Regions from separate parts of the Hydrogenophaga sp. UC242_50 genome, predicted to be linked through region 2. Evidence: riboswitches for the same ligand, from Rfam matches in the RefSeq annotation. Region 2 holds a riboswitch; the other holds the start of a gene.
What was found. Region 2 has a riboswitch for S-adenosylhomocysteine ahead of ahcY (adenosylhomocysteinase). Riboswitches for the same ligand answer to the same signal wherever they lie in the genome.
Positions count from the first base shown of each region.

Region 1: it holds a riboswitch for S-adenosylhomocysteine, as region 2 does, so the genes downstream of both, metH (methionine synthase) here and ahcY (adenosylhomocysteinase) in region 2, are expected to answer to the same signal.

Region 1 covers NZ_CP170553.1:628,400-633,076, reverse strand. The annotation lists partial or broken gene ACFJGX_RS03280 (OsmC family protein) at 1-119, opposite strand, end outside; gene ACFJGX_RS03275 (sulfurtransferase) at 156-1,046, opposite strand; gene ACFJGX_RS03270 (hypothetical protein) at 1,039-1,197, shown strand; gene ACFJGX_RS03265 (sigma-54 interaction domain-containing protein) at 1,288-2,892, opposite strand; S-adenosyl-L-homocysteine riboswitch at 2,960-3,056, shown strand; gene metH (methionine synthase) at 3,135-4,677, shown strand, end outside.
Region 2 covers NZ_CP170553.1:169,513-174,189, forward strand. The annotation lists gene ACFJGX_RS00905 (TlyA family RNA methyltransferase) at 1-48, opposite strand, end outside; gene ahcY (adenosylhomocysteinase) at 57-1,487, opposite strand; S-adenosyl-L-homocysteine riboswitch at 1,555-1,643, opposite strand; gene ACFJGX_RS00915 (HAD-IIB family hydrolase) at 1,746-2,546, shown strand; gene ACFJGX_RS00920 (MFS transporter) at 2,543-3,778, shown strand; gene ACFJGX_RS00925 (hypothetical protein) at 3,863-4,213, shown strand; gene ACFJGX_RS00930 (hypothetical protein) at 4,218-4,544, opposite strand; partial or broken gene uvrA (excinuclease ABC subunit UvrA) at 4,544-4,677, opposite strand, start outside.

The sequences.
Region 1 (4,677 bases), 460 kb from region 2:
GGGTTGGCCTTGCCCTTGGCGGCGAAGGCGGCGAGGCCGGCGCCGTCGATCGGGCGCAGCCACGCCTTCACGGTGGTGCTGGCGGGGGCGGTGGGTTCAAGGGTGTCGGTGGCGGACATGGGGTCTCCAGGGTTGAAAAACGGGAAGGGTTGAGATCAGGCGGCGAGCGCCAGGCTGGGCTTCTTGCTCGACTTCGCCAACGGCAGGCCGGTCTCGATCGGCAGGCTCTCGTCGCGCGACCACTCGTTCCACGAGCCGAAGTACATGCGCACGTCGCTGAAGCCGGCCTGTTTGAGGGCCAAGAAGGTGTTGGACGCGCGCGCGCCCTTGAAGCAGTAGAGGTAGACGGTGTCGTCGGGCGCGATGCCGGCGGTGGCGCACTCGGCCTTCACCTCGTCGGGCGTCTTGAACACCGGGCCCTGGGCGGACGGCTTCATGAAGCGGTACCACTCGACCCACTTGGCGCCGGGCAGGCGGCCCTTGCGCGGCGCGAAGTCCTTGCCGTAGGGCGAGGAGCTGTCGCCGATCCACTCGTCCACGTCGCGCACGTCGAGCAGCACGGTGTCGGTGCCCAGCGCGGCCTGCACGTCGGCCTGGGTGAGCATCACGTCGCTGCCCGCCAGCTCGGGGAAGGTGGCCGGCGTGGGCGTGGCGGCCTCGGTGGAGACCGGCAGGCCCGAGGCCTTCCAGGCGCTGAAGCCGCCGTTGAGCACCTTGATCCTGGGGTAGCCCAGCCAGGTCAGCAGGTAGTAGCCGCGGCAGGACTGGCCGTAGCCGCTGTTCATCGCGTCCTCGTAGAACACGGCGGTCTCTTCGCCCGAGAGGCCGGCGGCGCCCAGCGCGGCGGCGAAGGTGGCCTTGAGGGCTTGCAGGCCTTCGGGCGTGGAGGTGGCGAGGTAGGTGAAGACCTCGCGCAGGTTCACCGCACCGGGGATGTGGCCGGCGGCGTAGGTCTCGGCGTCGCGGGTGTCGATGACCACCACGGGTTCGGACGACTGCAGGGCCTGCAACTGGGCGGGGGCGATCAGGATGGCGTCGATGCTCATGGAAACCTCACGAAAAAAGCGGCCGGCGGGATTGCCTGCGGTGCCTTTTCGCAACCCGCGTGCCAGCCTCGTGAAGTTGCCTGAAATGGCTGTCAAGTCATTGTTTTCATTGAGTTTGATGCTATTGAAAATAGAGCGCTGCCATCCGTGACCAGATCCTTGTCGCTTCAATGTGTCGACACAATGTCGACGCATTGGGAGGTGCAAACCAGAGACACCGAGGAACCGGCTTCGCCGGGCCTCAGGTGTCGTCCCCCCTTCGGGGGGAAGGCGCCGAAGGCGGCGCAGGGGGGAGCTTCTTCATCCTGTAGGCGAACTGGCGCAACGTCAACCCGAGGCTTTGCGCCGCGCGCGACTGGTTGCCCTGGTGCCGGGCCAGCGCCTCGCGCAGGGCCTGCGCGCTGTGCGACTGCGCGCTCTGGTAGTCGCGCACCAGCGGCTCATCGTCGTCGGCGGTGGCCGCCGTGCCCTGGGGCATGAAACGCTCCAGCGTGGCGGCCGTCACCAGGGTGTGGTCGGCCAGCAGCACCAGGCGCTCGATCAGGTTGCCCAGTTCGCGGATGTTGCCCGGCCAGTCATGCGCTTCCAGCCGGGCCAGCGCGTCGGGCGCGAGGTTCACGTTGCGCTGGTGCGCCTGGTTGGCGCGGTTCACGAAGTGCAGGGCCAGCGCGCGCACGTCCTCGCCGCGCTCGCGCAGGCTGGGCAGGCGGATCGGGATCACGTTGAGGCGGTAGTACAGGTCCTGCCGGAAGCGCCCGGCCTGCACCTCGCGCGCGAGGTCGCGGTTGGTGGCGGCCACCAGGCGCACGTTCACCTTCAGCTCGCGCGTGCCGCCCAGGCGCACCAGCGTGCCTTCCTGCAGGGTTCGCAGCAGCTTGGACTGCATGGCCAGCGGCAGCTCGCCGATCTCGTCGAGGAAGATGGTGCCGCCGTGGGCCTGCTCGAACCAGCCCGCGCGCGCGGTGTTCGCGCCGGTGAAGGCGCCGCGCTCGTAACCGAACAGCTCGGACTCGAACAGCGTGTCGGGAATCGCCGAGCAGTTGACCTTGATGAAGGGCTGGTCGTGCCGGCCGCTGGCTAGGTGCACCGCGCGCGCGAACAGCTCCTTGCCGGTGCCCGACTCGCCCAGCAGCAGCACCGTGGCCTGCGACTGCGACACGCGCTCGAGCTCGCCCAGCGCCTGCAGCAGCGCGGGCGAGCGGCCGATCAGGCCGTAGCGGGCGCTGGCGCTGTCCAGCGCGCGGGCCAGGGCCGCGTTGCGCGCCAGCAGCTGACGCGTCTGCTCGGCCACCAGCTGTTCGAGCCGCAGCAGCTGCCCGGCCAGCGTGGCCAGGATGCGCAGCACCGCCAGATCGTCGTTGAGGTGGCGCTGGCGGCTGCGGATGCGGTGGCAGGCCAGCACGCCGATGGTGGCGCCGTTGACCTCGATCGGCAGCGCGATGAAGGCCACGGTCTGCGGCGGCAGGCGATCGCGCGGCACCGTGCGGAACAGGAACAGCGGTTCGGCGTCCACGTCCTGCACGATCGCGGGCAGGCCGGTGGCCAGCACGCGCCCGGTGATGCCCTCGCCCCAGCGGAACACGCCGCGCTGCACCTCCTCGGCCGTGAGGCCGTAGGCGTGGCGCACCGAGGCCGTGCGCTCTTCGCCCGGCGCGGCCTCGCCGGCCAGCACCATGCGGCCCCGGTTCAGGCCCAGCAATTCGCTCATCAGGTGCAGCATCTCGCGCAGCACGAAGGCCGGCGCCAGGCTGCGGCCCACCAGCTTCATCACTTCGCGCATGAGCAGCAGCTCCTGGGCGTGCCAGTCGGTTGCGGGGCTGTCGGGGTCGCTGGGGCTGGAAGGCATGGGCGCGGGGCAAGCAAACATCGCACCAATGGCGGGCGAAGCCCGCCCTGGCGAGCTAAAATCGCCGCTTCTCAAGGAGCGTTGCAGCGCCGGCGGGTTTTTCAGCCCTCACCGTGCGTCAGGCTTGAGTGGGCGCGAACAGGCCCAAACGGCGCTCACCGGTCTGTTTTTCGCAAACTGCCTTGGTGAGCCTCATGTCCTCCGAATCCGCTTCTCCGTCCCCGTCTTCCCCCGTGCCGCCGATGCTGCTCTCCGGCCTGGAGCCGCTGCGCATCGAGCCGGGCAGCCTGTTCGTCAACGTGGGCGAGCGCACCAACGTCACCGGCTCCAAGGCCTTCGCCCGCATGATCCTCGAGGGGCGCTTCGAAGACGCGCTGGCCGTGGCGCGCCAGCAGGTGGAGAACGGCGCCCAGATCATCGACGTCAACATGGACGAGGCCATGCTCGACAGCAAGGCCGCCATGGTGCGTTTCCTCAACCTGATCGCCGGCGAGCCCGACATCGCGCGCGTGCCGGTGATGGTGGACTCCTCCAAGTGGGAGGTGATCGAGGCTGGCCTGCGCTGCGTGCAGGGCAAGGGCGTCGTCAACTCCATCTCCATGAAGGAAGGCCTGGACGAGTTCAAGCGCCAGGCGCGCCTGGTCAAGCGCTACGGCGCGGCCGCCGTGGTCATGGCCTTCGACGAAAAAGGCCAGGCCGACACCTACGAACGCAAGGTCGAGATCTGCGAACGCGCCTACCGCGTGCTGGTCGATGAGGTGGGCTTCCCGCCCGAAGACATCATCTTCGACCCCAACATCTTCGCCATCGCCACCGGCATCGAGGAACACAACAACTACGCGGTGGACTTCATCAACGCCACGCGCTGGATCAAGCAGCACCTGCCGGGCGCCAAGGTCAGCGGCGGCGTGTCCAACGTGTCGTTCAGCTTCCGCGGCAACGACCCGGTGCGCGAGGCCATCCACACCGTGTTCCTGTACCACGCGATCCAGGCCGGCATGGACATGGGCATCGTCAACGCCGGCATGGTGGGCGTGTACGACGAGCTCGAGCCCGAGCTGCGCGAGCGCGTGGAAGACGTGGTGCTCAACCGCCGGCCCGATGCGGGCGAGCGCCTGGTGGAGGTGGCCGAGAGCGCCAAGGGCTCGGCCAAGGACGACAGCAAGAAGAACGAATGGCGCGCGCTGCCGATCCGCGAGCGGCTGAGCCACGCGCTGGTGCGCGGCATCAACGACTTCATCACCGAAGACACCGAAGAGATGTGGCGCGAGATCGAGGCCGGCGGCGGCCGCCCGCTCAACGTGATCGAAGGCCCGCTGATGGACGGCATGAACGTGGTCGGCGACCTGTTCGGCCAGGGCAAGATGTTCCTGCCGCAGGTGGTGAAGAGCGCGCGCGTGATGAAGCAGGCCGTGGCGCACCTGCTGCCCTACATCGAGGCCGAGAAACTGGCCCTGCAGGCGGCCGGCGGCGACGTGAAGCCCAAGGGCAAGATCGTGATCGCCACCGTCAAGGGCGACGTGCACGACATCGGCAAGAACATCGTCACCGTCGTGCTCCAGTGCAACAACTACGAGGTCGTGAACATGGGCGTGATGGTGCCCTGCCACGAGATCCTGGCCATCGCCAAGGCCGAGGGCGCCGACATCGTGGGCCTCTCGGGCCTGATCACGCCCAGCCTGGAAGAGATGCAGTACGTGGCCGGCGAGATGCAGAAGGACGAACACTTCCGCGGCCGGGGCATCCCGCTGCTGATCGGTGGCGCCACCACCAGCCGCGTGCACA
Region 2 (4,677 bases):
ACGGGTGGCGGCCAGGCCGCGCTCGACGAGCAGCTGGTCGGCCCGCATGGGCGCGATCAATACCGGTAGGTGTCCGGCTTGTACGGGCCGGCCTTGCTCACGCCGATGTAGGCGGCCTGCTCGTCGGTCAGCTCGGTCAGCATGGCGCCGACCTTCTTCAGGTGCAGGCGCGCGACCTTCTCGTCCAGGTGCTTGGGCAGCACGTAGACCTGGCCCACTTCGTACTTCTTCGGCTGCGTGAACAGCTCGATCTGGGCGATGGTCTGGTTCGCGAACGAGCTCGACATCACGAAGCTGGGGTGGCCGGTGCCGCAGCCCAGGTTCACCAGGCGGCCCTTGGCCAGCAGGATGATCTTCTTGCCGTCGGGGAACTTGACGTGGTCGACCTGCGGCTTGATCTCTTCCCATTCGTACTTCTCGATCGAGGCGATGTCGATCTCGTTGTCGAAGTGGCCGATGTTGCAGACGATGGCCTGGTCCTTCATCGCGGCCATGTGGTCGTGCGTGATGATGGATTTGTTGCCGGTGGTGGTCACGAAGATGTCGGCCTTGTCGGCGGCGTACTCCATGGTCACGACCTTGTAGCCTTCCATCGCGGCCTGCAGGGCGTTGATGGGGTCGATCTCGGTCACCCACACCTGGGCCGACAGCGCGCGCAGCGCCTGGGCCGAACCCTTGCCCACGTCACCGTAGCCGGCGACCACGGCGACCTTGCCGGCGATCATCACGTCGGTGGCGCGCTTGATGCCGTCGACCAGCGATTCGCGGCAGCCGTACAGGTTGTCGAACTTGCTCTTGGTCACCGAATCGTTCACGTTGATGGCGCGGAACGGCAGCGTGCCCTTGACGCTCATTTCCTTGAGGCGGTGCACGCCGGTGGTGGTCTCTTCGGTCACGCCGATGATCTGGCTGGCCTTGCGGGTGTACCAGGTCGGGTCCTGCGCGAGCTTGGCCTTGATGGCGGCGAACAGGCAGGTTTCTTCTTCGCTGGTCGGCTTGCTGATGACCGAAAGGTCCTTCTCGGCCTTCTGGCCCAGGATCATCAGTAGCGTGGCGTCGCCGCCGTCGTCCAGGATCATGTTGGGGCCTTCGCCTTCCGTGCCGGCGGCGCCGAACTCAAAGATGCGGTGGGTGAAATCCCAGTACTCGGCCAGGGTCTCGCCCTTGTGCGCGAACACCGGCGTGCCCTGCGCGACCAGCGCGGCGGCGGCGTGGTCTTGCGTGGAGAAGATGTTGCACGAAGCCCAGCGCACGCTCGCGCCCAGGGCCTGCAGGGTTTCGACCAGCACCGCGGTCTGGATCGTCATGTGGATGCTGCCGGTGATGCGCGCGCCCTTGAGCGGCTTGGCGGCGGCGAATTCCTCGCGGATGGCCATCAGGCCGGGCATTTCGGTTTCCGCGATGCGGATTTCCTTGCGGCCCCACTCGGCCAGGGAAAGGTCGGCGATCGCGCTGTCGGCGGTCGGGTTGTTCAGACGTGCATTCATGGTTCGCTCCGGAAAGGATGGACAAACCACATCTGGCATTGAGTCAAAAAGAACTCATCGCACGGGATGTGGATGAGCGTCGTTGCATGGATGGTCCGAGCCTCACGCCCCGCTGCTGAAGTGTTCAGTGGGGGCGCTGCAACGCTCCTCGGATCGCGCGATTCTACCGCAGCGGCCTCGATCTGCCCCCTGCCGCGCGTCGCCGGTGGCACCTGCGGCGCCCGGGGCCCTGTGCGACACTGCCCGCCTTCCATGCGCATGAATCCCCTCACCCTCTGGCCCGCCACGGACCGCGCCCGCATCCACGGCGTGCTGACCGACATCGACGACACCCTCACGACCGAGGGCGCGATCACCCCCGATGCCCTGGACGCCTTGCACCGCCTGCGCACCGCCGGCCTGCCGGTGTTCGCCATCACGGGCCGGCCCGCCGGCTGGAGCGAGGCCTTCGCGCTGGCCTGGCCGGTGGACGCCATCGTGGCCGAGAACGGCGCCGTGGCGCTGTGGCGCGGCGACTCGGGCGAACTCAGGCGCGACTACCTGCAGGACGCGGCCACGCGCGCCGCCCATTTCGCGAAGCTGCAGGCCACCGCGCGGCGCGTGCTGGCCGAGCTGCCGCAGGCCCGCCTGGCCACCGACAGCCCGGGGCGCGAGACCGACATCGCGATCGACCACAGCGAGTTCGCCCACCTGAGCGAAGCCGACATCGCCACGGTGGTGCAACTCATGAAAAGCGAGGGCCTCAACGCCACCGTGAGCTCCATCCACATCAACGGCTGGATCGGCGAGCACGACAAGCTGGCCGGTGCGCGCTGGATCGTGCGATCGCGCCTGGGCCGCTCGCTCGACGACGAACTCGACCGCTGGGTCTATGTCGGCGACTCGACCAACGACGCGCGCATGTTCGGCCATTTCCCGCACAGCGTGGGCGTGGCGAACGTCGCGCGCTTCTGGGGCGCGCTCACGCAACACCCGCGCTACGTGGCCGCGGGCGAGCGCGGCGCGGGCTTCACCGAGGTGGCCGACGCGGTGCTGGGCGCGCGGGCCGCGGGCGCATGAGCGAACACCCGCTGCCGCCCACCGGCCCCCTGCCGGAGCACCCACCCGCCCAGGCCCGGCTCGGCCTGGTCGCGATCTTCGGCTCCACCTTCTTCGAGCTGGTGGGCTACTTCATGCTCACGCCGCTGCTGCTGTTGCGCCTCAAGGGCGGCGGCGAATCGACCGCGCTGGCCGGTGTGTTCGCCGCCAGCGGCTGGCTCGGCGTGTTCTTCATGACGCCGTTCGCCTCGGCCATCACGCAGCGCCTGGGCCGGCGGCCCACGCTGTGGCTGGCCGCGCTGATCCCGGTGATCGCCACCGCCGGCTTCGCCTTCACGCCGCTGCTGTGGCTCTGGTTCGTGTTCAAGATCGCCGCCGGCATGGCCTCGGGCCTGCGCTGGGTGCTGGCCGAGGCCGTGGTGGCCGAGTTCTCGCCGCCCGGGCAGCGCGGGCGCTACGTGGGCATCTTCGAGACCATGGTGGGCATCACCTTCGTGGTCGGCCCGCTCATGCTGGCCTGGGTCGGCGCCGACAGCGACGCGGCCCTGTGGATCGCGCTCGGCTTCATGGCCATCGGCCTGGTCTGGAGCCTGCTGATCCCGCGCCTGCCCGACGCGGCCGACGCGCACAGCGCGAAGGTGGGCCTGTCGGGCGTGTGGCACGCGCTGCTGGCCCATCCGCTGATCATGACCGTGGGCTTCGTCGGCGGTTTCTTCGAAAGCGGCCTCACGTCCATCCTGCCGCTCTACGGCCTGGCGCTGGGCCTGGGCGCCACCGTGGCGGCGCTGCTGGTCTCGGCCAGCGGCCTGGGCAGCGCGCTCATGATGCTGCCGGCCGGCGTGCTGGCCGACCGCATGGCCCACCACCCGGCGCAGCGCTGGGGCGACGGCCACCGCGCGCGCCTGGCGATCATGCGGGTCTGCGCCCTGATCACCCTGCTGCGCAACCTTGGTCATCCCCTTCGTGGCCGGCACGCCCTGGCTGGCCGCGCCCGTGGCCTTCCTCTGGGGCGGCGCGGGCGGTTGTCTGTACACGCTGGCGATGATCGACATCGGCTCGCGCGAGGAAGGCATCACCCTGGTCAACAGCACCGCCGTGCTGGTGCTGTCCTACACCCTGGGCGGGGTGCTCGCGCCCGCGCTGGGCGCCGCCGCGCTGCAGTGGGCGCCCACGCTGGGCTTCCCGGCCCTGCTGCTGTCGGTCGCCGGCCTGGGCTGGTGGCTGTTGAGACGGACCGTTTCGGCCCCATCTGAAGGAACCCCACGCGGCTGAGGGCCTCCTAACCTGACAAGAGAAAGGATCTCCTCATCGCCATTCCCTGGCTGGTTGCCCTGAAAGTGATCCCCTGGGGGGACGTGATCGAACACGCGCCCACGGTGCTCAACGCCGCGCGCAAGCTGCTGGACCGCTCGAAGGCGCCACCCGCCGGCACGACCGCGCCGGTGCCGCTGGACCTGGGCGACGCCCCGCCCACCCTGGGGGAACTCAAGAACCGCCTGATCGAAGCGCGGCAGCTGATCGACCAGCAGGCCGCGGTGCAGGCCCAGATGGCGCAGACCCTGACCGAACTGGCCGAGCAGAACGCGCGCCTGGTGGGTGCCGTGGACCTGCTGCGCAAGCGCACGCGCCTGCTGATGGGGGCCCTGGCCGTGCTGGCGGTGGGCGTGGTCTGGCTGCTCGCGCGCTGAGCGCTCAGCCGCCGCGTTCGGCCTGCAACGCCGCGTCGCACCCCACGCCGGCCGCGATCCAGCGCCGCGCCAGCCGCTGGAACACCGGCGCCGCCCAGCGCCAGCGCGGGCCCAGCACGCCCCGCGCGTCGGTGATGGCGCCACAGCGGTAGACCGACAAGGCGCCGTCCCAGCGCAGCGCGTCGCACGCGCCCACGCGCTTGCGCGAAATCACCCGCCCCAAAGGACAAGGCTCGGCCAGGCAACACACCCCGCAGCCGTTGCACGGCGCGCCCAGAACCGGCTTGGCCGGCGCCTCGGCGTGGATGTGGATGACCTGGCCCTCGGGCATCACGTCCTGGCCAGCACCGGCCCCAGCACACGCCCGGTGTGCGTGTCCAGGCGCACCACCTCGTCGGGTGGCGCGGCGGCCACGATGCGGCCCCCGCCGTTGCCACCCTCGGGGCCCAGGTCGATGATCCAGT